DNA from 4 places in the Telluria sp. GW821-FHT07G12 genome. Region 4 is predicted to be linked to each of the others. Evidence: predicted binding sites of a transcription regulator. Region 4 holds the regulator's gene; each other region holds the start of a gene.
The links. Region 4 encodes FNR, which switches genes on or off when oxygen is low (the NO sensors DNR and NnrR bind a similar motif). Its sites were predicted from a motif close to TTGATNNNNATCAA; they were not measured.

Region 1 (7,150 bases), on a different contig from region 4:
GCCAGCAGATTGGTCTGGAACGAGATGCCGTCGATGACGCCGATGATGTCGACGATCTTGCGCGAGCTGGCGCGGATCGATTCCATGGTCGCCACCGCGCGCTCGACCGACTCGCCGCCGCTGGACGCCAGCCGCGCCGCCTCGGCCGCCAGTTCGGTGGCCAGGCGCGCATTGTTGGCGTTGTCCTTGACCGCCGTGGTCAGGGTCTCCATCGCGCTGGCGGTCTGCTGCAGCGAGCCGGCCTGCAGCTCGGTGCGGGTCGACAGGTCCAGGTTGCCGCTGGCGATCTCCTTCGAGGCGGTGTCGATCGAGCGCACCGAATCGAGCACGCTGCGCAGGGTCTGGTTGAGCGTGGCGATGGTGTGGTCGAGCGCGCGCGAGACGCCGGCGATCTCGTCGCGGCCCTCGTTCCTGGCGCTGGCCGAGAGGCGTCCCGCGGCCAGCTCGTCGACCACCGCCGAGATCGCGCCGATATCGGCCAGCATGGCGCGCCGCACCCGCATGGTCACCACCATCGACACCGCGATCGACAGCAGCACCAGCACCGCCATGGTCTTGCCCAGGTTGTGGAACTCCTCGCGCGCCGTGGCATAGGCCTGTTCGCTGAGGGTCTTTTCCAGCGCTGCCAGCTGGGCCAGCTGCTGGTTCAGCGTGACGAATTCCTTTTCCGCCTTCTGCATCGAGTTGGTCGCGATCGACTGGTCGACCTGGGCCATCTCGATGGTTTCCTGCACCGCCTTGACGTAGGCCGCCAGCGCCGCCAGCGAGGCGTCGACCGGTTTGCGTTCCGCGCCGCTGGTGACCTTGGCCAGTTCGCCCAGCTGGGTCTTGAGCGAGACGTGGCGGCGGCCGATGTCGGCGATCAGGGCGTCGAGCCGGTTCTTGGCGAAGCTGCCGTTGATCCAGGCCAGCAGCTGGTAAGCGTTGGCGTGCACGTACTTGGCGTCGCCGGCAACGTCGGCCACGTTCTGCAGGCGCGCCGCCCGCACCTGCACTATGTTTTCCAGCGATGCGTTCTGGCGCACCATCCCGTACCAGGCGGCGCCCGACAGCATCAGCAGCAGTACCAGCACCAGTCCGGGCGCCAGCAGCAGCTTGGGACCGATCCGCAATTTTTTCAGCATGCTTTGCTCCTTGTCGGGCGCCGTGCCGAGCGCCTGACAAACCTTCAGGGCAAGGCGCATCGTCGAAGACAGTACGTTAGTACGGCGAGACGATGCAACGCCGCCATGAGGGTTTTGTCAGGTGATCGGGATTATTTCTTGTACAGGCCTGCTTCGAGCACCACACCGTCGACCAGCAGGATGTAGGTGGTCTTCGGCTCGATCTTGCCGCTGGTCGGGTTCTTGTACTGGTAGTCGACCCAGCCCTTGCCCTTGGCGGCGGCCAGCTCGATGATCTCGCGGCGGTACTTCTTGCCGTTGGCGTCGGGGACGTCGGTCAGGTCCTTGCCGACGATCGAGGCGTTGTAGGGGTGGGCCAGCACGATGCCGGTCTTGACGTCGCGCATGTCGATATACAGCGAGCCCTGGACGAAATCCGGGTCCTTGGCGGTGATGCGTTTCATCACCTCTTCCTTGCCCTTGGCCTTGACCATGGCAGCGCCGCGCTCGGCCATGGCGATGGCGTCTTTCTCGGTCGGTTCATTGGCCAGTGCGGCGGCGGAGACCAGGCACAGGGCGGTTGCGGTAGCGAGCAGCTTCATGGAGATTTCCTTTCGAAGTGACGGCTGGTCTGAATGTTGCCAAATTGCATTTAGTACTCTACGCCGGGGTCAGCCCTGCGAAATTGTCTTAGCGCAAGCACTTGCCGATGTGGCGGCGCAAATGCAGGACTGATTTTCCACAGTGCTTAGCCATATTCCGACAGGGTGTCAGACTTGACTTGATTAGAGGCAACTCAGGGTCGCAGGCTGCTGTCTACCATCAGTTCCTGCCGGCAATTTCGGTTCCCTACGTCAACCTTTCTTCTCTCTGGAGAACTCCCGTGACCACGCCAGACGCTCTGCCAGCGAAATTCAAGCCTTATACCCGCCAGTCGATCGCCACCGCACGCCAGTGGCAGTGGATGAGCCCGGACCTGCAGGAAGCGGTCCAGGTGGTATCCCATGTCCTGCCTTTCCGTACCAACGAATATGTCATGGAACAGCTGATCGACTGGAACCGCATCCCGGACGATCCGATCTACCGCCTGACCTTCCCGCACCGCGACATGCTGCCGGCCAAGGAGTACGAGCAGCTGCGCGACCTGGTGCTGTATAAGAAGGACGATGCCGCGATCGCCAAGCTGGTCCACGACATCCGCATGCGCATGAACCCGCACCCGGCCGGCCAGATGACCCACAACGTGCCGCGCGTGAACGACGCGCCGCTCAAGGGTCTGCAGCACAAGTACAAGGAGACGGTGCTGTTCTTCCCGAGCGCGGGCCAGACCTGCCACGCCTACTGCACCTTCTGCTTCCGCTGGCCGCAGTTCGTCGGCATGGACGACATGAAGTTCGACGCCCGCGAATGCACCGAGCTGGTGTCCTACCTGGCGACCCACCCGGACGTGACCGACGTCCTGATCACCGGCGGCGACCCGATGATCATGAATACGCGCTCGCTGACCGAATTCATCGAGCCGCTGCTGGCGCCGAACCTGGCCCACATCCAGAACATCCGTATCGGCACCAAGTCGGTGGCCTACTGGCCGCAGCGCTACGTCTCCGACAAGGACAGCGACGACCTGCTGCGCCTGTTCGAGAAGGTGGTCAAGGCCGGCAAGAACCTGGCGATCATGGGCCACTACAACCATGCGGTGGAACTGCGCAGCCCGATCGCCCAGCAGGCCGTCAAGCGCATCGTCGGCACCGGCGCCACGCTGCGCATGCAGGGCCCGCTGATCCGCCACATCAACGAAGATCCGCACAGCTGGGCCGAGCTGTGGACCACCGGCGTGCGCCTGGGCGCGATCCCGTACTACATGTTCGTCGAGCGCGACACCGGCCCGCGCGAGTACTTCTCGCTGCCGCTGGCGCGCGCGCACGAGATCTTCCAGTCCGCCTACAGCATGGTGTCGGGCCTGTCGCGCACCGTGCGCGGGCCGTCGATGAGCGCCTTCCCGGGCAAGGTCGTGATCGACGGCGTGGTCACGATCAACGGCGAAAAGCTGTTCGCGCTGCAGTTCCTGCAGGCCCGCAATCCGGAGTGGGTGCGCCGTCCCTTCTTTGCCAAGTACGACCCGGAGGCCACTTGGCTCGATCATCTGAAACCTGCGTTCGGCCGCAAGAAGTTCTTTTTCGAAGCGGAAGCGGACAGCGGGGATGCCGATTTCCAGCCACCGGCCGGGCGCGTGATCCCGATCGTCCAGGCGCCGCGGGACCGGCGCGCCAGCGATTCTCAGCCCGACGCCGCCTGAGCCGCGCTGAACGCATCCAATCATGGAGACCGACCAGAGCACGCCACGCCTCTCCGGCGTGGCGGTTTTTTTCTACGTGTTCCTGCCGTTCGCGCTGGGGCACTACCTGTCCTCCCTGCTGCGCAACGTGAATGCCGTGCTGGCCCCGCAGCTGGTCGGCGCGCTCGCGCTCACGCCCGGCCAGCTCGGACTGCTCACCAGCGCCTTCTTCTTCGCCTTCGCGCTGGTCCAGCTGCCGGTCGGCATCGCGCTCGACCGCTACGGCCCGCGCAAGGTGCAGCTCTACCTGATGCTGATGGCTTCCTGCGGCGCGCTGCTGTTCGCCTACGGCCACAGTTTCGCGCAGCTGGTGGTGGCGCGCGCGATCATCGGCTTCGGCCTGGGCGGCTGTTTCATGTCCGCGGTGAAGGCGATTTCGACCTGGATCTCGCCCAAGAAGCTGCCCTCGGTGCAGGGTTACCTGATCGCAGTCGGCGGACTGGGCGCGGCAACGAGCACCATGCCGGTGCGCGCGCTGTTGCAGCATACCGACTGGCGCGGCCTGTTCATTCTGCTGGCCATCCTGTCGGCCTGTTCGGGGCTGTTGATCTGGCTCGTGAGTCCGCGTTCGAAGCCGCTGGGCGGCAAGGCGCCCACGGTGCGCTCGGTGCTCGACGTCTACCGCACGCCGGCCTTCCGCAACACGATCTCGCTGGTACTGCTGCCGCATGCGATCTTCTTCGGCATCCAGGGCCTGTGGATCGGGCGCTGGCTGTCCGACGTCGCGCGCTTTCCGGAAGGCGCGGTGGCCTACCTGCTCTACATGGGCATGGCCTCGGTGATCTTCGGCGCGATCGCGGTCGGCATGATCACCGAGTGGGCGGGGCGGCGCGGCATCCAGGCGCTGGACGTGGCGGCGGTCGGCGTGGGCCTGTTCGTGCTCGTGCAGGGACTCATCGTGATCGGCTACCGCCCCAGCCTGCAGATCCTGTCGGTGCTGTTCACGCTGGTGGGCACCATCACCGGCATCGAGTACGCGATCGTGGCCCAGAGCCTGCCGCGCGAGCTGACCGGACGCGCCGCGACCTGCCTGAACCTCCTGATCTTCATCGGCGCCTTCCTGGTGCAGGCCGGCTTCGGCCAGGTGGTCGGGCTCTGGCATCCCGACCTGACTGGCCACTATCCGGTGCAGGCCTACCGCGTGGCCTTCGGCGTGCTGGTGCTGCTGCAGCTGCCCGGCCTGCTGGGTTACTACCTCAAAGTCTTCCGTCGGCGGCGTCCGGTAAAATGCGGGATTGCTTTACTCGCTCCGAAGGAAGAATATGAGATTGGTACGTTACGGTCGCCCCGGTAAGGAAAAACCCGGACTGTTCGACGAAGAAGGCCGCTTGCGCTCGCTGGCCGGCATCATCGACGATATCGATGGGTCGGTGCTGTCGGAAAAGGCGCTGCGCAAGCTGGCCAAGGTCGACTGGAAGACCCTGCCCATCGTGCGCGGCGAACCGCGCTTCGGCGTGCCGGTCAAGGGCGTCGGCAAATTCATCGGCATCGGCATGAACTACTCCGACCACGCGGCCGAGGTGGGCGCGCCGATCCCGAAGGAGCCGATCCTGTTCATGAAGGCGACCAGCTGCCTGTCCGGCCCGGACGACCCCATCCAGCTGCCGCAAGGCTCGAAGAAGACCGACTGGGAAGTCGAGCTGGGCGTGGTCATCGGCGAGCGCGCGCAATACGTCAGCGAAGCGGACGCCATGAAGTACGTGGCCGGCTATTGCGTGGTCAACGACGTCTCCGAGCGCGCCTTCCAGTTCGAGATGGGCTCGCAGTGGGACAAAGGCAAAGGCTGCGACACCTTCGGCCCGGTCGGCCCCTTCCTGGTGACGAAGGACGAGATCTTCGACGTCCAGGACCTCGACCTTTACCTGGAACTGAACGGCAAGCGCATGCAGACCGGGAACACCTCGAACATGATCTTCACGGTGGCGCAAATCGTCAGCTACCTGTCGCGCTTCATGACCCTCGAGCCGGGCGACATCATCACCACCGGCACGCCGCCGGGCGTGGGGCTGGGCCTCACGCCGCAGCGTTTCCTCAAGAAGGGTGACAAGCTGCGTCTTGGTATCGCCGGTATTGGCGAGCAGCAGCAGGAAGTGGTGGCATTCCCGAAGAAGTGATCACGCAGGGTGGGCACCCCGTGCCCACGCGAACGTCTGCACAGTGCCAGCTTCCGCGTGGGCTCGGAGAGCCCACCCTACAAGATTACAGAACCGTCTTCAGCGCGGCCTTCAGGGCATCGTCCAGCCGCGTCACGATCTCCGACAGCTGCGCCGCGCTGACGATGAAGGGCGGCGCCAGCAGCACGTGGTCGCCCCTGCGGCCGTCGATGGTGCCACCCATCGGGTACACCATCAGCCCGCACTCCATCGCCTTGGCCTTGATCGCCGCGTGCAGCTTCAGCTCCGGCGCGAAGGGCTCCTTGGTGGCGCGGTCGCGCACCAGCTCCAGCGCCAGGAACAGCCCGCGGCCGCGGATGTCGCCGACGTGCGGATGGCTGGCGAAGACGTCGCCCAGCATCCGGCGCAGGGTGGCGCCGCGCTTCTGCACCTGCACCAATAAATCGTCGCGCTCGATCACCTCCTGCACCGCCAGCGCGGCGGCCGCCGCCACCGGATGACCGATGTAGGTGTGCCCGTGCAGGAAGCTGCCGCTGCCGCTGCGCAGGCGCTCGACGATGGCGCCGTTGGCCAGCACCGCGCCGATCGGCGCATAGCCCGCGCCCAGTCCCTTCGCCACCGCGATCAGGTCCGGCGCCACGCCGTCCTGCTCGATCGCGAACATGGTGCCGGTGCGCCCCATGCCGCACATGACTTCGTCGGCGATGAACAGGATGCCGTACTTGTCGCACAGCGCGCGCACGCCGCGGAAGTAGTCCGGCGTCGGCGGAATCGCGCCGCCGGTGGCGCCCACCACCGGCTCGGCGCAAAAGCCGATCACCCGCTCCGGCCCGACCAGCAGGATGGTCGCCTCCAGCTCGTCCAGCAGCATGCCGGTGTACTGGGCCGTGGTCTGGCCTTCCAGGCGGTCGCGGTATTCGTAGCAGGGCGCGACGCGCGGCACATCCATCAGCAGCGGCGCGAAGGGCTTGCGGCGCCACTCGTTGCCGCCCACCGCCAGCGCGCCCAGCGTGTTCCCGTGATAGCTCTGGCGGCGCGCAATGAACAGCGAGCGCTGCTCCTCGCCGCCTTCGACGAAGTACTGGCGCGCCAGCTTGAGCGCGGTTTCCATCGCCTCCGAGCCGCCCGACACCAGGTAGACCCCGCCGATGCCCGCCGGCGCGCGCGCCACCAGGCGGTCGGCCAGCTGCTCCGCCACCTCGGTGGTGAAGAAGGCGGTGTGCGCGTAGGCGCAGCGGTCGATCTGGGCGTGCATGGCGGCAATCACGTCCGGGTGGCCATGACCGAGCGAGGACACGGCCGCGCCGCCGCTCGCGTCGATGTAGGTCTTGCCCTGGCTGTCGCGCAGGCAGATGCCCTGGCCGCCGACCGCCACGGGCGGCGTCTGGCGCAGGCTGCGGTGAAGGATGCGGCTCATTGGGAATCTCCTTCAAAAAGTTGACGATTGACAATAAACGCTTAGCGCCAGGATTCTTTTGATTTTTAATGGGAGCCGTGCGAATATTTTCTTCCTGGACATTATTTGAACAGCCATGACCGACCGCCTACGCCCGATTCCCGAAACCGAATGGACCGCCGCCCAGCGCGAGGCGGCCCAG
Region 2 (7,150 bases), on a different contig from region 4:
TGTAGATGTAGCCCGCCTGCAGGCGCTTCTCGCGCATGAAGCGGTTGCTCAGGTAGTTCACCGAGTCGGCCAGGGTCGGCGGCAGGCCGGTGGCGGCGAGGTAGTTCTGGACCGCCTGGGCGCGCAGGACCGGATCGGCGATCGTGGCGCTGAACAGCTGGTCGAGCATGGCCGCGGTGTCGATCGCCGCGGGCAGCAGGAATTGCGAGCGGCTGGTCGTCACCTGGTCGGTGTAGCTGACGCGCGAGACCAGGTGGCGGTTGCGCTGCACCGCCTGTAGCGAACCGGTCTTGCCGAGATAGCTGTGCCCGAACCTGGCGTCGACGCTGGTGCGGGTGGTCGGCGTCCAGGTGAAACCGGCGGTGAGGCTGCGGCCGGCGTTAAGGTCGTGCGAGGCCGAGTATTCGTAGCTGTCGTAGCCCCCCGTGCCGAGCACGGTCCAGGTGCGGCTGAGGCGGTAGTGCAGCGTTGCCGATGCATTCGTCGAGCGTGAGGCGCCGAAGCGCTCGGTCTCCATGTCCTGGCGCGAGTACTGCAGCGTCCAGCCGAGCGGATTCGTGCTCTGCCTGCTGTTCAGGGTGAAGGAGCCGGCGGTCGAGAAGCTGTTGCCGAAGGCGGAGGTCTGGTTCTGGCCATCGGTCTTGACGCCGTCGCGCGTCAGCTGGGCCCGCAGGTCGGCCACGCTGCCGAAGCGGTGCTGCAGGATCGGGCTGATGCTCCACGACTGGACGTCGGTGCTGTTGAAGGTCGAGTAGGGCGTCGTGAAGCGCGGCCCGAAGGCCGAAATCGCCTGCCTGGCACCGCTCGCGCGGGTTTCCAGGGTCAGCAGGTTCTCGATCAGCAAAGCCTGCGCATTCGCCGAATAGCGGCGTTCGCGCGAGTGCGTGTTCGGCAGGTTCTTTTCGTCATAGGCATAGAAATGCCATTCGCCGGAGGCTGCCAGGCGCAAGCGGCGCGAACGGCTGACCAGCGTGAAGCCCGGGGTCGATTCGGCGATCCACTGGCCATGGGCTTCCTGGTCGCGCTGCAAGCCCGGGTTGTCGCTATAGGTTTCGGAGACGCCGATGGTCGGCGTGAATTTCCAGTCCGCACGGCACTCGGCCGACAGCATCAATGCCGCGAGGGCGAACGGCGTCAGCCGCAGCGCCTTGAGCGGCAGTTTAGCCGTAGTGATAGTCATACGTCTCTTCGATGCCGGGGAGGTCCCTGGTCTTGTTATAAATGAGATTGACGTTGTTGAAGCCTTCGATCTGGCTCAGCGCTTCCTTGACCGCGTGCTGGGTCGTGGTCTGGGCTTCGACCACCATCACGATCTGGCCCATGTGCGAGGCCAGCTCCCGCGATTCGCTGGTCAGCAGCAGCGGCGGTGAATCGAAGATGACGACGCGGTCCGGGTAGCGGTTGGCGATTTCGTTGACCAGATTAGTCATGGTCGAGCTGGCCAGCAGTTCGGTCGCGCGCGGGGTACTGGTGCCGGCCGGCAGGATCGACAGGGTATCGACGTTGGTGCGCAGCATGACGTCCGCCATGTCGAGCTTGTCGTCGACCAGGATGTCCATCAGGCCGCGCTGGTTCGGCAGGCCGAGCGTGCGCAGGACCGAGGGGCGGGCCACGTCGGCGTCCACCAGCAGCACAGTGTGGTCGAGTTCCATGGCGATGCTCATCGCCAGGTTGATCGCGGTATAGGTCTTGCCTTCGCCCGGCAGCGAGCTGGTAACCATGATCAGGTTGCCAGGCTTGCCGGTCGGTAAGCGCTCGCCGAAGGCGCGCTGCAGCAGCGGACGCTTGATGATACGGAAGTCTTCGAGCAGGGGCGTACGGCCGCCGGCTGCGGTGACCATCCCCAGTTCGCGCATGCGCGCCAGGTCCAGTTCGATGCGGCGGGTGCTGAATTTCGGCATTGCCGGCTGCTCGCTGCCGATGGCCGGGGCGGCCGGCGCGGCCGGGATCGCATGCACGGTCTCATGGACAACGGTGTCGTGGATGACCGCGTCGTGGATGACGGCTTCGGCCACGGCCGGGCTGTCGGCCAGCACGGCGTGGGCGACGCTCGCCTCGACGGGGCTGGCAGGGATGGCCGTGGCGGCGCTGCGCTGCCGGTCGATGCGGCTGGCTGCTTTTTCAATGATGCTCACGTGGTACTCCTTGCAATCTTTGCGGGGGCGCCGCGATTAAAGCGTGGGGTGGGACAGGATGGCTGCCATCCCCGCCCCATAGATGCCGAACAACACCAGCACCGATACCCCGAGGGCGGCCAGGCGGCGCTTGCGGCGCACGGTCTGTTCCGCCGTCCAGTTCATGCCGATCGAGCCGAGCACCGGCAGACCGGTCACCTCGCGCAGGGTGGCCTGGCTCAGGAAGGTCGGGCGCAGCTGGCTCATCAGGAAGGCGACGGCGATGCCGGCCGCCAGCGCGCCAGCGAACACCAGCGAGAACAGGCGCAGGCGGTTCGGGCCGGTCGGCTGGGTCGGGACAGTTGGCGGATCGATCACGCGGAAGGTCAGCATGTCGGTGGCAGTCGACAGGTCGCCAGACAGGCGCGCCGATTCGCGGCGTTCCAGCAGCTTCTGGTAGTTTTCCTTGTTGACCTGATAGTCGCGGTTGAGCTGGGCGAGCTGGGCTTCGACTTCCGGTACCTGGCCGCTCTGGGTGCGCAGGCGCGCCACGCGGGCCGCGTATTCCTCGACGCGGGTGCGCATCGACGCCACGTGGGCTTCGGCCTGCGACAGCGAGACGCTTAGCTGCTGCAGCATCGGGCTGTAGCCGGCGCCCGGATCGGCGCTGCGCTTCTTGTTCTTGGCCAGTTCGGCCTTCTGGGCCAGCAGCTGGTCCAGCAGGCGGCGGTTGGCGACGATGTCCGGGTGCTGCTCGGTGTATTGCAGGCGCAGGGCGTCCAGGTTCTTCTGGGTGGTGGCAATGCGGTTTTCCAGTTCCGGATCGGTGACTGGAATCTCGACGACCTCGCCTGGCTTGCCCGGCTTGGCCGGTTCGCCCGAGATCTGGCGGCGGATCGCATTGCGGGCCTGCTCAGCCTCGGCCAGCTCCAGGCGCGCCTGGCTCAGTTGGTCGGTAGCCTGGATCAGCTGGCCGCTGAAGTCGCCGCCGCCTTCACGCGGCAGCAGGCCCATGTTCTTGATCTTGAATTCCTTCAGCTGGTTCTCGGCGGCGGTCAGCTTTTCTTCATACGACTTGATCTGGTCGTCGATGAATTGCACGGCCTTTTCCGAGTCCTGCTTCTTGCCGCTGAAGCTGCCCTCGACGAAGATCTGCAGCAGCGACTGCACGATGTCTTTGCCCAATTTCGGGTTGGAGGCAGTGTAGGTCAGCGTATAGATGTCGTCGCGCTCGGTGCCCGCGATCTTAATCTGCGACATCAGATCGTCGACCATCTTTTCGTGTTCCTTGGTGTCCTTGGCCTTGACGTCCAGATCCGTCATGCGCATCAGGCGCTCGACGTTCGGGCGGCTGATCAGCGTGCGGCGCATGAATACCACCTGCTGGTCCAGGTTGGGCAGCGTGGTCATGCCCGAAAGCAAGGGCTTGAGGATACTCTGGGTGTCGACATAGACGCGGGCCGAGGCCTCGTACTGGTTCGGCAGACGCAGCACCACGGCCCAGCCGATGACGGCGATGGTCCAGGAAATGGCGACGGCGTACCAGCGGTACTTGCCGATTGCTTTAAGGAAGTTCAGGAGGGTGGCTGTGATCTCTGCCATCGTGTCAATCTCACCATGAAAGATCCGGAGTCGGGTAATGATCCGGATCAAAGGAAAATGGAATACCTCGCATCATCGCTTGTACTCAGAGCAATTGCAATTAAGCATAAGAAAAATGTGAGGAGCTCAACAAGGCGTACCTCGTCTACAACACAAATTCCTTTAAGAAACCCGAAGTTGCGCTACTTTTGCATTAGTGTTGAGGAATTATTGATGGAGTTGTAATGAATTGGCTGCCATTTTTTGCCTTGGTGCAATAACGCTGAGACGAGCAAAGCATTCATGAAGTAGACTTGCGGAATCGCAACTTTCTCAAAGAAACTGCTTCATTGTAATGTCTAAATTGCAAAAAGGGGTGCACGGTTGGTGCGCTACTGAAACACCGTGTAAGCCGTGGCAAGTTCTACTGGCTGTGCTGGCAGCCGTGTGCATGCTGGCGCCGGCGATGGCGGCCGAGCTGACTGCCGTGATTCCCGTCGTCAAACGCTCCGTGGTCGGCATCGGCACCTTCGAGCGTACGCGCAGTCCGTCGACCGTGTTCTTCGGCACCGGCTTCGTAGTGGGCGATGGCTTGAGCGTGATTACCAATGCGCACGTGGTGCCCGAGAAGCTGGACGACGCGCGCATGGAACAGCTAGGCATTGTCATCAGCGACGGCGAGATGGTGCGCTTCCGGCCGGCCCAGCTGGTGGCGCGCGACACCGAGCACGACCTGGCGCACCTGCGCCTGAGCGGGCCGCCGATGCCGGCGCTGAAGCTGGGCGATTCGGATGGCGTGCTCGAGGGGCAGGGCCTGGCCTTCACCGGCTATCCGCTGGCCATGGCGCTGGGCCTGCATGCCGCCACCCACCGCGCCACCCTGGCCGCCATCACGCCGGTCGTCATGCCCTCGCTGAACTCGCGCAAGCTCGACCCGCGCCAGGTGGCGCAGCTGCAGCGCACCTCCTTCGATATTTTCCAGCTCGACGGCACGGCCTATCCCGGCAACAGCGGCAGCCCGGTCTACGACCCGGCCAGCGGCGAGGTCTGGGGCGTGATCAACGCCGTCTTCGTGAAGGGCCTGAAGGAAAACGCGATCACCAACCCCAGCGGGATCACCTATGCGGTGCCGGTGAAGTACGTGAAGAATTTAATGCAACAGAAGTGAGATTCGAGGAAAGATTTCTGGCGTGCGAGGCTTTTCCTAAAGCACTATGTTATACAATACATAGCCGTTAGCGGCTTATTAACATTTTGTGTTCGACGAAAGGGAATGACGTGGGCAAGTACAAGGCGAACCTGTTCAAACATACGGCAATGGCGGCCACCGCCGCGCTTGCACTGGTCCTGAGCGGCTGCGCCACCCGGACTCTTCCGCCGCAAACCCAGGTGACCAATCCCGACTACCTGATCGGGCCGGGCGACACCGTCAACATCATGGTCTGGCGCAACCCGGAGGTGTCGATGTCGGTACCGGTGCGTCCGGACGGCAAGATCACCACCCCACTGGTCGAAGATCTGCCGGCCGCCGGCAAGACCTCAACCGACCTTGCGCGCGACATCGAAAAAGCGCTCGCCAAGTTCATCCAGCAGCCGGTAGTTACCGTCATCGTGACCAACTTCGTCGGCAATTTCAGCGAACAGATCCGCGTAGTCGGCCAAGCCGCCAAGCCGCAGGCTCTGCCGTACCGTCGCGACATGAGCCTGATGGACGTGCTGATCGCGGTCGGTGGCGTGACCGAATTCGCAGCGGGTAACCGCGCTAGTGTGATCCGTACGGTCGACGGCAAGCAGCAGAAATTTAATGTGCGATTGGACGACCTGATCAAGGAGGGCGACATCTCGGCCAACATGCCGATGCGCCCGGGCGACGTGCTTGTCATTCCTGAAAGTTTCTTCTGATCTTACACGTCGATAATTTTTACACTTGCCAGCGTTCCGGCATACAATAGAAATTTCCGGGCAGTACTTCAGGTAATAAGCGCCTGATTTAAAATATTTTTTTCGGAACAGTGTGTTCATGGCCCGGAACTTGCTTTTATGAGAAGTGAAGAAGGCTTCGCATGATCGCAACACATCTTTGGGGATATCGCACGTGGCTACCGAAAATCAAGAAAACAATGGAAACGCGACGCCGTTGTCCTTGAGTCAACGAGGTGCGACGCGGCGCCGGCTGGCGAAGGCTGGGGTTGGCGCCACCGGGGTGTTGATGACGCTGCAAAGCCGCGACACCATGGGCGCGATGATGTGCAAGGCGCCGTCGGGCTCGCTGTCCGGCGGCTTGAGCAGCCATTATGGACCGGCGCCTATGTGCTCCGGCCTGTCGCCGGGGTATTGGAAGAACCATTCCAGCGCTTGGCCGTGCGCGGTCGATACTTGGTTCGCGGACGTGTTTTACGTGTCCGGCAACCGCCGCTATTGCACTGTCAAGCAGAAGGAAACTTCTTACCTGTGCTCGACAATGATGGGCCTGCTGAGCGCGAAAGGTTTCGATAAGTACAATTTGGCAATGCACGCCATCGCGACCTACCTGAACATCAGGTCCGGCAAGATTGGCTTCCTCTCCGTCGAGACCCTGCTGAACATGTGGTACGAAGTGCAGACCAAGGGCTACTACAGCCCCACCGCCGGCGTGAAATGGTCTGCCGAGCAGGTCAAGAACTATCTGCAGGCAACCCACGACTGACGAGGCGGCAACAAGCATGTGGCGTGTGGTGCCAGGGCAGTCGCTTGCCTTCAGGGAATGGGACGGCGAAGCGGTGTTGTATAACGATCTTTCGGGCAACACCCACCTGCTGGACGGCGCCGCCATCGACGTGCTGCAGGCATTGCAGCCGGCCCCAGCCAATGCCGCCATCCTCGCCGCCCGCCTGATCGACCGCTTCGAGGCCGATGGCGATGAATTACCGGCCGTGATCGAAGACATGCTGGCCACGCTCGCCAGCCTGGACCTGGTCGAACCCTTCCCATGCTGACCCTTGCCGACCTGCCGCGGCGCGAGCTGGCCGCCCGACTGGCCGGTCCCGGCCTGGTCCTGCGTACCGGTCCGTTCGCCAGCCGCATCCGAAGCGATGTCCCGCTGCTGCTCGACGGCCTTGCGCTGCTGTACGCCGATTATCCGGTTGACGACACGGGCGGCTTTGCCGATTTCAACCTGTCGCTGCATCGCGCGGGCGGGCTGCGCCGCTGGTATCGTCCCCAGGTCCATTTCGCGCAGGAGGGCCTGGCGCCGTTCAAGCCTCTGCCGCTGGCGCAGGCCTTCGCGATGTTCGAATGGGTCATGAACTGGTGCGTCACGCACCGCGCCCACGCCTACCTGATCGTCCACGCCGCCGTGCTCGAACGCCATGGGCGCGCGCTGATCCTGCCGGCCCCGCCCGGCTCGGGCAAGAGCACCCTGTGCGCGGCCCTGGTCACGCGTGGTTGGCGCCTGCTGTCCGACGAGATGACGCTGG
Region 3 (7,150 bases), on a different contig from region 4:
GCTGCACCGGATCGACCAGGGCGCCGATGTCGTTCGACTTGTCGAGCGGCGAGCCGACGCGCAGGTTCTGCATGCGCGCCTTGACCTTGGCGATGAAGCGCGGGTACACGGACTCCTGCACCATCAGGCGCGAGCCTGCGCAGCAGACCTGGCCCTGGTTGAACCAGATCGAATCGACCAGGCCTTCGACGGCGGCGTCCAGGTCCGCATCTTCGAAGACGATGAAGGGCGACTTGCCGCCCAGTTCCAGCGACAGCTTCTTGCCGGTGCCGGCGGTCGCCTTGCGGATGATGCGGCCCACTTCGGTCGAGCCGGTGAAGGCCAGCTTGTCGATGCCAGGATGATTGACGATGGCTTCGCCCACGCGGCCGTCGCCGGTGACGATGTTGACCACGCCGGCCGGCACGCCTGCCTGCACGCAGATCTCGGCGAACAGCAGTGCGGTCAGCGAGGTGAACTCGGCCGGCTTGAAGACGATGGTGTTACCAGCAGCCAGGGCCGGGGCGATTTTCCACGCCAGCATCAGCAGCGGAAAGTTCCACGGCACGATCTGACCAACCACGCCGACGGCGCGGTAGTCGGCGAATTCTTCCGACTGCAGCTGGGCCCAGCCGGCGTGATGGTAGAAGTGGCGCGCGGCCAGCGGCAGGTCGGCATCGCGGGTTTCGCGGATGGTCTTGCCGTTGTCCAGGGTCTCGAGCACCGCGAACAGGCGCGAGTGCTTTTGCAGCAGGCGGGCCAGCGCGTACAGGACCTTGGCGCGGCCGTGGCCGCCCATGGCGACCCAGCCCGGCTGCGCACGGCGTGCGGCGGCAACTGCGCGCTCCACGTCGTCCGCGGTGGCCTGGCTGACTTGCGCCAGTTCGCTGCCGTCGGCCGGATTGAAGGAGCCGAAAGTCTCTGCCGCTTCGGTCCAGGCGTTATCGATGAACAGGCCGAAACGGCGGCCGTGCTGGTCCAGCCACGCTTGCGCTTCCTTGGTGCTTTCGGGTGCGGGACCGTAATCCATAGTCTGAAGAATCTCTTTAATAGTAGGCATGACGAATCCGTAATTCTTAAGGTTGCGCGTGGCGGTGGGCGGCCGAGTAGTAGCCCGTGACATGGTGCTCGAGCTGGCGCTCGATGTCGGTCAGGAGGCTGGAGGCGCCGATGCGGAACAGGTGCGGTTCCAGCCACTCGTTGCCCAGCTCTTCCTTCATCACGGTCAGGTACTGCAGCGCGGACTTGGCGGTGCTGACGCCGCCGGCCGGCTTGTAGCCGATCTTGAAGCCGGTACGCTCGTAGTATTCGCGGATCGCGCGCACCATCACCAGCGACACCGGAATCGTCGCGTTGACGCCTTCCTTGCCGGTCGAGGTCTTGATGAAGTCGGCGCCTGCCATCATGCAGACCCACGACGCCTTGGCCACGTTTTCCAGGGTGACCAGGTCGCCGGTCGCCAGAATGGCTTTCACGTGCGCTTCGCCGCACGCCTGGCGGTAGGCCAGCATCTCGTCGTACAGCGCCTGCCAGTTACCGGTCAGGACGTGCTGGCGGGTGATCACGATGTCGATCTCGGTCGCGCCTGCGGCCACGCTCAATTCGATCTCGCGCAGCTTGGTTTCCATGCTCGACAGGCCGGCCGGGAAAGCGGTCGACACGGCGGCGATCGGCATGCGGCCCTGCAGCACCTGCACGGCCGGGGCGATCATCTCGTGGTACACGCAAACGGCGCCGGTCTGCAGGCTGTCCAGGCCCAGTGCCTGCATCAGGTCGGTGCGCAGCGGGCGCATCGCCTTCATGCACAGGCGCTCGACGCGGCCCGGGGTGTCGTCGCCCGACAGGGTGGTCAGGTCGATGCACTGGATGGCTTTCACCAGCCAGGCAGCCTGGTAGTCCTTCTTGACCGTGCGGCGGTTCGCCAGGCTGACGGCGCGGCGGTCGGCGGCGTTGCGGTTGACCTTGAGGTGGTTGATCCAGCCCAGGTCGAGGCCGATGGCCGTGTTACGTTTGAATTCCAGGTTCGGGCTCATAGCAGGGCAGTTCCGTTCGAAAGAGGTTTGACGCCGAGGTGTTTGGCAAGGGTTGCACCGATATCGCTGAAGGTGTCGGCGGTCGGCAGTTCTTTGCTTGGTGCGGCCGGGCCGAAGAACAGCATCGGGATGTGTTCGCGGGTGTGGTCCGAACCGGGCCAGGTCGGGTCGCAGCCGTGGTCGGCGGTGATCACGACCAGGTCGCCTTCCTTCAGCTTGGCGATGAATTCCGGCAGGCGCGCGTCCAGCTCGTGCAGCGCGTTCGAGTAACCGGCGACGTCGCGGCGGTGGCCGAAGTGCATGTCGAAGTCGACGAAGTTCACGAAGGTCAGCGATTTATCGGCGGCGGTGTCGGCCACTTCGAGCAGGCGGTCGAACAGCGCCATGTTGTCGGCGCCCTTGATCAGCTGGGTCACGCCCTGGCCTGCGAAGATGTCGCTGATTTTGCCGAGGGCGATGACTTCGCCGCCGGCGTCCTTGACGTGGTCCAGCAGGGTCGGCGCGACCGGCGGCACGGCGTAGTCGTGGCGGTTGCTGGTGCGCTTGTACTTGCCATTGCTGCCGACGAAGGGACGCGCGATCACGCGGCCGATGTTGTAAGGCTTGACCAGTTCGTAGGCGGCTTCGCAGACTTCGTACAGGCGCTCCAGGCCGAAGGACTCTTCGTGCGCGGCGATCTGCAGCACCGAGTCGGCCGAGGTGTACAGGATAGGCTTGCCGCTGGCGACGTGCTCGTCGCCCAGCTGGTCGATGATGGTGGTGCCGGAAGCGTGGCAGTTGCCCAGCCAGCCCGGCACGCCGGTCAGTTCCTGCAGCTTGTCGGTCAGCTCTTGCGGGAAGCTCGGCACGGTCTTCGGGAAGTAGCCCCAGTCGAACAGCACCGGCACGCCGGCGATTTCCCAGTGGCCGCTCTGCGTGTCCTTGCCGGTCGACTGCTCGCGGGCGACGCCCCAGGCGCCGCTGAAGCCTTCGCGTCTGGCGAAACCGGCCGGCCATTCGCCGCTGGCTTTATGGGCAGCGGCGCCGAGGCCGATGCTTTCCAGGGTCGGCAGCGACATCGGCTTGCCTTCCCTGGCGGCCCACTCGGCAATGTGGCCGAGGGTGTTGGCGCCAGTGTCGCCGTACTTGTCGGCGTCCGGCAGCGCGCCGAGGCCGAAGGAGTCGAGCAGGAGGATGAATGCGCGTGACATAAAGTCTCTCTAATCAGTCGGGGGTCAGAGCCCACCCGTGAAATTCGGGCTCTGACCCCGAATCGTAATCAAGCAGTGGTGGTTGCGCCCAGGCGTTCGATGAATGCGTGCATCAGCGCGACCAGGTCCTTGGCCGCGATCGCAGCGTACTTCAGGGTCTGCTCGTGCGACAGCGGGAACGGGGTCAGGCCTTCGGCCAGGTTGGTGATGGCGGACATGCCGGCAACCTTCAGGCCGCAGTGGCGGGCGGCGATCACTTCCGGGACCACCGACATGCCGACCATGTCGGCGCCCATGGTGCGGAAGGCGCGGATCTCGGCGGCCGTCTCGAAGTGCGGGCCCGGGGTCGACAGGTAGACGCCTTCGTGCAGGGTGATGCCCTTCTCCGCCGCCACGCTCTTCACCAGTTCGCGGGTTTCGGCATCGTAGGCATTGGCCATGCTGAAGAAGCGCGGGCCGAAGCGGTCGTCGTTCGGGCCGGCCATCGGGCTGCCCGGCAGCAGGTTGATGTGATCGGTCAGCACCACGATGCTGCCGGCGTCGACTTCAGGACGCAGCGAACCGGCGGCGTTGGTCACGAACAGCAGCTCGCAGCCGATCAGTTTCAGGGTACGGACAGCGGATGTCATCACGCTGGCGCCGTAGCCTTCATAGAAGTGGCCGCGGCCCTTCATGCAGGCGACCGGTACGCCGGCCAGGGTGCCCAGCACCAGTTCGCCGGCGTGGCCGTGCACGGTGCTGATCGGGAAGCCAGGCAGGTCGGCATAGCTGATCGCGACAGCATCCGTCATCTGCTCGGCCAGCACGCCGAGGCCGGAGCCGAGGATGAGCGCCACACGCGGCGTGAATCCGGGCTTGCGGGCGCGGATGACGTCGGCGGCTTCGAATGGGGTGTTGCTGAGCATGGATGGCTTCCTTGTGAATACGCTGGATTTGGGGTGTTTTGCTGGCGGACCGGGGAGGCTTTTACTGCGGGTTGCACGGAAAGCGGGAGCCAGGTGCACCAAATTAATCGAACTATGCATTATCGTGGATTGGTATGGCAAATACCAAATTTCTGCTCGATTTATATGAAGAAGGTATAAATAAGCTATCCTACATATTCGCTGGCGCATACATGGTATTGCCAGCCACAACTAAGAGCGAAAGCGTATGCATTGACGCCAACCAAACAAATGTTTAACATCAAAAACAATTGTTTATCGCCTTTTCTACCGTGACCGAGCACTCAAAAAAACAACAGCTGTACGAGCTGATCCGCGCGAATCCCTTCATTTCGCAGCAGGACCTGGCCGCCAGCCTGGGCCTGTCTCGTTCGGCAGTCGCCGGCCATATCGCCGGCCTGATCCGCGAGCGCAAGCTGCTCGGACGCGCCTATGTGCTGCCGGACCGCCGTCCCGTCACCTGCATCGGCGCGGCCAACCTCGACCGCAAACTGCGCTCGCTGGCCGGCATCGCCCTGCACACATCGAACCCCGCCAGCCAGAGCGAATCCTTCGGCGGCGTCGCCCGCAACATCGCCGAGAACCTCGCGCGCCTTGGCACGCCGGTTGCTTTACTCACTGCAACAGGCAAGGACAGCTCGGGCGCCGCCCTGCTCGCGCATGCACAGGGTCTCGGCATCGATACCGGCGGCACCCTGCAGATCGAGGGCGCGGCCAGCGGCACCTACACGGCGGTGCTGGACCAGGACGGCGAGATGGTGGTGGCGCTGGCCGACATGGCCTTGTACGACCGCCTCGACCCCGCCTTCGTCGACGCTTGCCAGACCCGGATCGCAACCAGCGCGCTGGTGGTGGCCGACCTGAATCTGCCGCTGGACACCGTGGACGCCGTGATCGCCCAGGCCCGCCTTGCCGAGGTGCCGCTGGTGCTGGTGGCGGTATCCGAGCCGAAGATGGCGCGCCTGCCGCAGGATTTGTCCGGCGTGCGCCTCCTGATCCTGAACCGCGGCGAGCTCGCGGCGCGGGTCGGGCGCGAGCTCGCCAGCGAAACGGACTTCGATGCCGCGGTGGCCGAAGTGCGGGCCCAGGGCGCGCGCGACCTGGTCGTCACGCGCGGCGCCGAGGGCGTGATGTACACCCGCGGCGGCGACATCGTCCGCTTATATGCGCACGGCGCCCAGGTGGTCGACGTCACCGGCGCCGGCGATGCCTTCGCGGCCGCCGTGTGCTGGTCGCTTATCCAGGACGGCGACGACCTCGAACTGGCCTGCCGCCGCGGCCTGAAACTGTCGGCGCTCACGCTCGGCGTGGCCGAGACGGTGCATCCGCGGCTCGGCCCGGAGACTCTCATGAACACGAACACCCAGGACTGAACATGCAATCCTTCCTCCAGTTTTCCCCTGAAGTACAAGCCGCCCGCGCCGCCGGCAAGCCCATCGTCGCCCTCGAATCGACCATCATCTCGCACGGCATGCCCTATCCGCAGAACGTGCAGACCGCGCGCGAAGTCGAGCAGGTGATCCGCGACGCCGGCGCGGTGCCGGCCACCATCGCCATCATCGACGGCCGCATCTGCATCGGCCTGGCCGACGAGCAGCTTGAGCTGCTGGGCCAATCGAAGGACGCGATCAAGGTCAGCCGCCGCGACCTGGCCTACGTACTCTCGCAGAAGAAGCTCGGCGCCACCACGGTGGCCGCGACCATGATCTGCGCGAAGCTGGCCGGCATCGAAGTCTTCGTCACCGGCGGCATCGGCGGCGTGCACCGCGGCGCCGAAACCAGCTTCGACATCTCGGCCGACCTGCAGGAACTGGCGCAGACCGGCGTGGCCGTCGTCTGCGCGGGCGTGAAGTCCATCCTCGACATCGGCCTGACCCTCGAATACCTCGAGACCCATGGCGTGCCGGTGGTGAGCGTCGGCCAGGCGGCCTTCCCCGCTTTCTTCACGCGCGACAGCGGCTTCAAGGCCGACTTCCAGCTCGACACGCCGGAAGAACAGGCGCGCTTCATCCGCACCAAGTGGCAGCTCGGCCTGGAAGGCGGCGTGGTGGTCAGCAACCCGGTGCCGGAAGCCTCCGCGATGCAGAGCGAGGAGATCGACGCCATCATCGCCCAGGCGCTGCGCGAAGCGGACCAGCAAGGCGTGAAGGGCAAGCTGGTGACGCCCTTCCTGCTGGCGCGCATCAAGGAGCTGACCGGCGGCCGCAGCCTCGTCACCAACATCGCCCTGGTCAAGAACAACGCCCTGGTCGGCGCGCAGCTGGCCGTGGCGCTGGCCCACGTGGCTCACTAACTCACGGACCGACATGTCGATCGACCTGAAGCAGCTGAAATACTTCCTCGCGGTGGCCGAAGAAAAGAGCTTCAGCCGCGCCGCCGAGCGCCTGCACATTTCGCAGCCGCCGCTCTCGCAGCAGATCATGAAGCTGGAAAGCGAATTGGGCGTGCGCCTGTTCGCGCGCACCACACGCAGTTTCGAGCTGACCGTGGCCGGCAAGGCCCTGATGCAGGAAGCCTCGGATCTGCTGGGGCGGATGCGGATTGCGGTCGACACCATCCGCCAGATCGACCGCGGCGAGGTCGGGCGCCTGCGCGTGGGCATCGTCGGCTCGGCGATGTGGGGACCGATCCCCGGCCTGCTCGAGCAGTTCCAGAGCCAGTTCCCGCGCGTGACCTGGACCATCCACGAACTCGGCCCCGACGAGCAGTGGGACGCGCTGCGCGGCAAGCAGATCGACGTCGGCTTCTGGCGCGAGCCGAAGCGCGAAGAGGACGACCTGAAGCACGCCAACCTGCGCCAGGACCTGTGCTTCCAGGAGAACTACTGCGTGGCGGTGAATGCCCAGCACCCGCTGGCGGGCAAGGACCATATCGACCTGACGGACATCGCCGGCGAGCCGCTGCTGACCCTGCACCTCGACCAGTCGGCCGAGCCGCGCTACCTGATCCAGTGCTGCGTGAACGCCGGCTTCCAGCCGACCATCTTCCAGGAGGCGGCCGAGCC
Region 4 (7,150 bases):
AAGATCGCCGACGTCAACGACGCCATGCCGGTGCCGAACTGGGCGCCGCTGGCGGCCAAGAGCCTGGCGCTGATGGGCGTGGTGCTGGCCTTCCTGTTCGCGGGCAGCCTGGCGGCGATGGCGATCCAGCTGGTCAAGGGCGGGGCGCCGATCGAGCTGCCGGTCTACGTCAAGGGCGTCCTGATTTCCGGCCTGCCTTTCGTCCTCATGGGCTTGATTGCCGTGGTCCTGCAGGTCATCACGAACAACAAGTTCGTCGGCTATCTGCTGATGATCCTGCTGCTGGTATCGCAGATCGTCGCCGGCTTCATGCACTTCGATCACAACCTGATGAACATCGCCGGCCTGCCGCGCACCCCTTACTCGGACATGAACGGCTATGGCCACTTCATCGCCGGCTGGGCGTGGTTTGCGCTGTACTGGAGCCTGTTCACCGTGGCTTCCCTGATCCTGGCCCAGGCCTTCTGGGTGCGCGGGCTGTCGCTGGACTGGCGCTCGCGCGTGCGCCACGCCGGCCGCCGCCTGAAGGGCGCGTCCGGCGTGGCGCTGGCGCTGTGCCTGGTCGCCTTCGCCGGCGTGGGCGGCTGGATCTTCCACAACACGAATACCCTCGCGCGCTACGAAGCCGGCGACGTGGCCATGGACAAGAGCGCGGACTACGAAAAGACCTATCGCAAGTACAAGGACCTGCCGCACGCGAAGATCACTGACGTCAGCGCCGCGGTGGACATCTATCCGGACCAGCGCCGTGTGCTGATCAAGGGGCACTACGTCCTGCAGAACAAGACCGGCCAGCCGCTCGACACCCTGCGCCTGCAGCTGAATCCGGACGTGGAGACCACCTTGTCCGGACTGCCCGCGCACAAGGTCGAGCTGGATGACAAGAAGTTCGGCTTCCGCATCGTCAAGCTGGCGCAGGCCCTGCCGCCGGGCGGACGTTTGCCGCTGGACTTCACGGTCGACGTGCGCCGTCCGGGCTTCCGCAACAACGGCGAGGCCGACACGATCAACTACAACGGCACTTTCTTCAACAACCGCGCCTTCTTCCCGCTGATCGGCTACCAGCGCGACCAGGAGCTGCAGGACCGTAACGAGCGCCGCAAGCGCGGCCTGGGCGAACCGGAGCGCATGGCCAAGCTGGAAGACCAGGCAGCGCGCGCCAATACGATGTTCGGCGCCGACGCGGACTGGATCAACTTCGAGACGACCGTCTCGACCAGCGGCGACCAGATCGCGCTGGCGCCTGGCTACCTGCAGAAGTCGTGGAAGGAGAACGGCCGCAACTACTTCCAGTACAAGATGGACCAGAAGATGATGCCTTTCTTCGCCTACCTGTCGGCCAACTGGCAGGTCAAGAAGGGCGACTGGCACGGCATCCCGATCGAGATTTACCACGATCCCAAGCACCGCTACAACGTGGACCGCATGATCGAGGCCACGCAAAAGGCGCTGGACTACTACACGACCCAGTTCACGCCTTACCAGCACAAGCAGGTGCGCATCCTGGAGTTCCCGAACTACGCCAGCTTTGCGCAGTCGTTCGCGAACACGATCCCGTTCTCGGAAGCGATCGGCTTCATCGCCGACCTGCGCGACAAGGAAGCCATCGACTACGTCTTCTACGTGACGGCCCACGAAATGGCGCACCAGTGGTGGGGTCACCAGGTCACCGCCGCCAACGTGCAGGGCTCGAGCATGCTGATCGAATCGCTGTCGCAGTATTCGGCGCTGATGGTCATGGAGAAGGAATACGGCCGCCACCAGATGCGCCGCTTCCTGCGCTATGAGCTGGACCGCTACCTCAGCTCGCGCGGCAGCGAAGCCATCGAAGAACTGCCGCTGATGCGCGTGGAAAACCAGCAGTACATCCACTACCGCAAGGGCAGCCTGATCTTCTACCGCCTGCGCGACGAGATCGGCGAAGAGGCCCTGAACCGCGCGCTGAAGCGCTTCCTCCAGGACAAGGGCTACCAGGAGTCGCCGTTCACGACCTCGGCCGAGCTGGTGTCGTATATCCGCGCCGAAGCGCCGGCGGACAAGCAGGCGCTCATCACCGACCTGTTCGAAAAGATCGTCTTCTACGACAACCGGGTGACTGAGGCGAGCGCGAAGAAGCGCGCCGACGGCCAGTGGGACGTGACCATGAAGCTGCACCTGGCGAAGATGCAGGCCGACGGCAAGGGCAAGGAGACTCCGCGCGCCTACGACGAGCCGGTGGAGATCGGCGTGTTTGCGCGCGCCAAGGGGGCCAAGGAGGCGGACGAGAAGGTGCTGTTGCTGGAGAAGCGCGTGCTGTCCGGGGCCAATCCGGTGCTGACCGTGACGGTGAAGGAGCGGCCTTTCGAAGTTGGCGTCGATCCTTACAACAAGATGATCGACCGGGTGTCGCGGGATAATCGCAAGGAGATCAGTATCGACTGAGCACCGGGGTCGAAGCGCTGAACGAGGCTTCGATCCCGACTTCCGTCCATTGTTAAGATTTGGGGGCTAAGTTGCGTGTTGCTTGGCCTTCGACTTCACCGCTTCATCGACAGCTTGCCTCAGACCTGGTGACATGCCGGTAATGATGTAGAACCCGTTTCTCCACTCCTCATCAATGGCATAAGTGGCATTCTCACGTTCTTCGTCTCGCTCGGCTTTCGTTCCTCCGCGAACCTGGACTCGCTCGTAATGGCATGCGGTGAAGAAAAGCTGGGTGGTGGTACACCTGGCGACGATTCGTCGTTTGCCCCGATGCTTGAGTCCGGGCGTCGGGACCGTGTACTCGAGGTACCTGCCGCTCGGCAGATCGCCAAAACTGTTCCCAAAGAAGTCACCATCTTTCCCCGGGTAAGGAAATGGCCCGTCGGTCACGATCAGCCCGATGGTCTTACGGGCTTCGGGCGGTAACTGGTCGTAGTCGATTGCATATAAGGCGTTCCCCATGTTGCTGCCGCGCCCGAGCATTCCATGTCGCCGCATCCCGTGTTCTTCGATTGACCGATCCAAATAACTTACTGCAACGGGTCTGGACATCATCTTTCTCCGCCAGGTTCGCCGACGCAGCCGGCGATCGCTGCCCGGCCTGGCGGTGTCCGCCATGGCAGCCGGGCAAGCGCGATGCGTCGCCACTTAACGCCGGTCTGCCGGCGGCGTGTCGGTTGGCGGGGTGCTAGGCGGGGTGGTTGGCGGGGTCGTCGACGTTGCGCCGGCGCCCTGGCCCGAAGCACCCACCGTACCCGGGCTGCCGGTGGCGGGCGAACCCGCGGCGCCGCTCTGGCCGCTGCCGGTGGTACCCATCGCGTTGCCTTCCGTCGTGCTGCTGGAGGCGGAGCCGCTTGCCGTCGAACCCGTTGCCGAGCTGCCGCTCATGTCGCTGTCGCGGCTGCCTGTCGCGCTGCATGCTGCCAGGGACAAGCTAATCATGCTGCTGATGAGAAGGACTTGCATTGTTTTCATGATCATCTCCTTATATAGCTTGGTAAGATCACCACAACAGCAAATAGTTCAGGATCAGGGATGCATGCAATTCTTACCATCTCGGACCAGTTCCTGCCCCATGCCGAGTTGAGGAATGCGACCGAAAAGCTGTACCTGGAAGGCTGACTCGGGGCCATCCCCCTGTCGGTTCGCGCGCCGCTCCGGTATCATTCGGGGATGAACCAGATTTCCTTCCAACCCTTTGTCATCGGTGTCGCCGGCGGTAGCGGCAGCGGCAAATCGACGGTGACCCAGCAGGTGCTGGCGTCCTTCGGCGCCGAAATGGTCTCGGTCGTGATGCAGGACGACTACTACAACGACCAGTCCGACCTCACCCCCGAAGTCCGCCGCAAGCAGAATTACGACCATCCGGACGCCTTCGACTGGGCGCTGATGGTGCAGCATGTCCAGGCCCTGCGTAATGGCGAAACGATCCAGATGCCGGAATACGACTTCACGATCGACAACCGCTCCAGCAAGACCATTCCGGTCAAGCCGGCGCCGGTGATCGTGATCGAAGGCCTGTTCGCCTTGTACGACGCGGACTTGCGCAAGATGATGTCGCTGAAGATTTTCGTCGACACGGCGCCGGACGTGCGTTTCATCCGCCGCATGCAAAGGGATATCTCCGAGCGCGGCCGCACGACGGACAGCATCGTCAACCAGTACCTGGAAACAGTGCGTCCGATGCACAAGCAATTCATCGAACCGACCAAGCGCCACGCCGACGTCATCCTGCCGCACGGCGCGAACGGCCCGGCCGTCGACGTCATCACCACCAAGGTGGCGAGCGTCATTGGAAAGCTGAAACAGCCCTGATCAGGCCATCGGACTGCACTGCTCGGTCCCGGCCGCCAGCGCCTTCAGGCGCGCCGGATCGAGCAGGGTCACCTCGCGCTTGTCGATGGCCAGCAAGCCCATCTTTTTGAAACGCGACAGCAAGCGGCTGATGCTCTCGATCGTCAATCCCAGGTAGTTGCCGATGTCTTCGCGCGACATGCGCAGGGCGAACTGGGTCGGCGAATAGCCGCGCGCGGCGTAGCGGGCCGACTTGTTGACCAGGAAAACGGCGAAACGCTGCTCCGCCCGCATATTGCCGAGCAGCAGCATCGCGTTCTGCTCGCGCGTGATCTCGCTGCTCATCATGCGGTGGAAGTGGCGCAGCAGGGTGGGCACCTGGCCGAACAGGTCTTCCAGATTGGCGAAGGGGATCTCGCAGACTTCGCTGTCCTCGAGCGCGACGGCATCGCAATGGTGGCGTTCGCTGCTGATCGCATCCATGCCGAGCAATTCGCCGGCCATCTGGAAGCCGGTGATCTGGGTCTCGCCGGCCGCGTTGATCTGGTAAGTCTTGAAATGCCCGAAGCGCACCGCGTACAGGTTGCGGAATGGGTCGTCCTTGCGGTACAGGTGCTCGTCGCGCGCCACCCGGCGGCGGCGGCCGATGATCTTGTCGAGGCGCTCGATGTCCGCATCTTCCAGGCCCATCGGCAGGCAGAGCTGGTGCATGCTGCAGGCCACGCAGCTGGCCTTCAGGGTCTGCACGTTCAGCGGCTTGTCGTCATTGGGGAAGCTGATGGCCTGGATCATCGGGTAGGCGGGCGAAGGGTGTGAATGTCCGTGATTATACGGGTGCTGTTCAAGGAGCGGGCCGCCATCAGGCTGAGCTTTAATGTCCTGTTCACACTCTGTCGCATTTTGATCCCGGACCAGCCTTGCCACCCTGGCAATCGTGCGCACCCCCGCGCGTGCTAGATTCGGCACACAACAATAAGGGGAGCTCACATGTTCGGCTTGGCGGCATTGGACCTGGCGCGCCTGCAGTTCGCGTTCACGATGTCGTTCCACATCCTGTTTCCGGCCATCACTATCGGCCTGGCAAGCTACCTGGCCGTGCTCGAGCTGTGCTGGCTGAAGACCAAGCGCCAGGTCTTTGTCGACCTGTATCACTTCTGGCTGAAGATCTTTGCCGTGACCTTCGGCATGGGCGTGGTCTCCGGCATCGTGATGGCTTACCAGTTTGGCACCAACTGGAGCTATTTCTCCGAATACGCCGGCGCCATCACCGGGCCGCTGCTGGCCTATGAGGTGCTGACCGCCTTCTTCCTCGAAGCCGGCTTCCTGGGTGTGATGCTGTTCGGCTGGACCAAGGTCGGGCCCGGCCTGCATTTCCTCGCCACCTGCATGGTCGCGCTCGGCACGCTGATCTCCGCCACCTGGATTCTCGGCTCCAACAGCTGGATGCAGACGCCGCAGGGCTATGCCATCGTCGAGGGTCGCATGGTGCCGGTCGACTGGCTCAAGATCATCTTCAATCCTTCCTTCCCGTACCGGCTGGTGCACATGTCGATCGCCGCGTTCCTGTCGACGGCGCTGTTCGTGGGCGGATCGGCCGCCTGGCATTTGCTGAAGGGACGTGGCAATGAAGCGGTGCGCACCATGCTGTCGATGGCGATGTGGATGGTGCTGATCGTCGCGCCCATCCAGGCCGTGGTCGGGGACATGCACGGCCTGAACACACTGCAGCACCAGCCTGCCAAGATCGCGGCGCTCGAGGGACACTGGGAAAACGAAGGGAACAAGCCGCTGCCGCTGCTGCTGTTCGGCATCCCGTCGATGAAGGACGAGGAGACCAGGCTGGCCGTCGGCATCCCCCGCGTCGGCAGCTGGATCCTGACCCACACCTGGGGCGGCCAGATCAAGGGTCTGAAGGAATTCCCGAAGAACGAGCGGCCCAACTCGCTGATTCTTTTCTGGAGCTTCCGCACGATGGTCGGCCTGGGCCTGCTGATGATCGCGCTGGGCGCCTGGAGCCTGTGGCTGCGGCTAAAAAAGCGGCTGTACGACAGCCGCGGCTTCCTGACAATGGCGATGTGGATGGGCCCGGCGGGCCTGCTGGCAGTGCTGGCCGGCTGGATCACCACCGAGGTCGGGCGCCAGCCCTGGATCGTCTATGGCGTGCTGCGCACGGCGGATGGCGCCTCGAAAATCTCCGCCGGGCCGCTTGCCTTGAGCCTGGCCCTGTTCGTGGCCGCCTACCTGTTCGTGTTCGGGGTCGGCATCGCCTACGTGCTGCGCCTGGTGCGCAAGGGGCCGCAAGCCTTCGACACCACCCGCGCGGCGCGGGGCGGGCCGGGCCAGGGACGCACGCCGGCGCGGCCCTTGTCGGTGCCGGAAGCCGAGGCCTCGGCCAACGAAGACAACATCACCTGAACGAGCATGGACATCGACATCACCGCGGTCTGGGCAGCCATCATCTTCTTCTCCGTCTTCATGTACGTGGTGCTGGACGGCTTCGACCTCGGCATCGGCATGCTCTATCCCTTCGTCCCGGCCAGGCGCGACCGCGACACGATGATGAACTCGGTGGCGCCGATCTGGGACGGCAACGAGACCTGGCTGGTGCTGGGCGGGGAAGGGCTGCTGGCGGCCTTTCCGGTGGCCTATGCGGTGATCCTGCCCGGCCTCTACCTGCCGCTGATCTTCATGCTGATCGGCCTGATCTTCCGCGGCGTGGCCTTCGAATTCCGCTTCAAGGCCAACGACCGCGAACGGCCGATCTGGGACCTGGCTTTCATCTGCGGTTCGATGGCGGCGGCCTTTTTCCAGGGCGTGGCGCTGGGCGCCTTCCTTTCCGGGATTCCGGTGTCGGGACGCAGCTACGCGGGCGGGCCGCTGGACTGGTTCGCGC

Region 1: AC07PE_RS06590 (KamA family radical SAM protein) is a predicted target of FNR. The motif match lies at 1,885-1,898, and genes of this name have one in related genera.
Region 2: AC07PE_RS16410 (XrtA system polysaccharide chain length determinant) is a predicted target of FNR. The motif match lies at 3,754-3,767, and genes of this name have one in related genera.
Region 3: AC07PE_RS14020 (carbohydrate kinase) is a predicted target of FNR. The motif match lies at 4,360-4,373, and genes of this name have one in related genera.

What each region holds. Positions count from the first base shown of each region.
Region 1 is NZ_JBWKQA010000001.1:1,399,138-1,406,287, reverse strand. It holds gene AC07PE_RS06600 (methyl-accepting chemotaxis protein) at 1-1,124, opposite strand, end outside; gene AC07PE_RS06595 (cache domain-containing protein) at 1,256-1,705, opposite strand; gene AC07PE_RS06590 (KamA family radical SAM protein) at 1,987-3,399, shown strand; gene AC07PE_RS06585 (MFS transporter) at 3,422-4,732, shown strand; gene AC07PE_RS06580 (fumarylacetoacetate hydrolase family protein) at 4,701-5,552, shown strand; gene AC07PE_RS06575 (aspartate aminotransferase family protein) at 5,638-6,969, opposite strand; gene AC07PE_RS06570 (carboxymuconolactone decarboxylase family protein) at 7,085-7,150, shown strand, end outside.
Region 2 is NZ_JBWKQA010000004.1:127,959-135,108, reverse strand. It holds gene AC07PE_RS16420 (TIGR03016 family PEP-CTERM system-associated outer membrane protein) at 1-1,180, opposite strand, end outside; gene AC07PE_RS16415 (XrtA-associated tyrosine autokinase) at 1,161-2,135, opposite strand; gene AC07PE_RS16410 (XrtA system polysaccharide chain length determinant) at 2,172-3,716, opposite strand; gene AC07PE_RS16405 (S1 family peptidase) at 4,129-4,863, shown strand; gene AC07PE_RS16400 (XrtA/PEP-CTERM system exopolysaccharide export protein) at 5,013-5,597, shown strand; gene AC07PE_RS16395 (hypothetical protein) at 5,791-6,381, shown strand; gene AC07PE_RS16390 (HPr-rel-A system PqqD family peptide chaperone) at 6,398-6,670, shown strand; gene AC07PE_RS16385 (HprK-related kinase A) at 6,664-7,150, shown strand, end outside.
Region 3 is NZ_JBWKQA010000003.1:321,833-328,982, reverse strand. It holds gene AC07PE_RS14040 (aldehyde dehydrogenase family protein) at 1-1,039, opposite strand, end outside; gene deoC (deoxyribose-phosphate aldolase) at 1,056-2,012, opposite strand; gene AC07PE_RS14030 (phosphopentomutase) at 2,009-3,202, opposite strand; gene xapA (xanthosine phosphorylase) at 3,271-4,107, opposite strand; gene AC07PE_RS14020 (carbohydrate kinase) at 4,419-5,519, shown strand; gene AC07PE_RS14015 (pseudouridine-5'-phosphate glycosidase) at 5,522-6,439, shown strand; gene AC07PE_RS14010 (LysR family transcriptional regulator) at 6,453-7,150, shown strand, end outside.
Region 4 is NZ_JBWKQA010000002.1:191,711-198,860, forward strand. It holds gene AC07PE_RS09140 (M1 family aminopeptidase) at 1-2,421, shown strand, start outside; gene AC07PE_RS09145 (ribonuclease domain-containing protein) at 2,488-3,015, opposite strand; gene AC07PE_RS09150 (hypothetical protein) at 3,112-3,438, opposite strand; gene udk (uridine kinase) at 3,637-4,278, shown strand; gene fnr (fumarate/nitrate reduction transcriptional regulator Fnr) at 4,279-5,049, opposite strand; gene AC07PE_RS09165 (cytochrome ubiquinol oxidase subunit I) at 5,245-6,672, shown strand; gene cydB (cytochrome d ubiquinol oxidase subunit II) at 6,679-7,150, shown strand, end outside.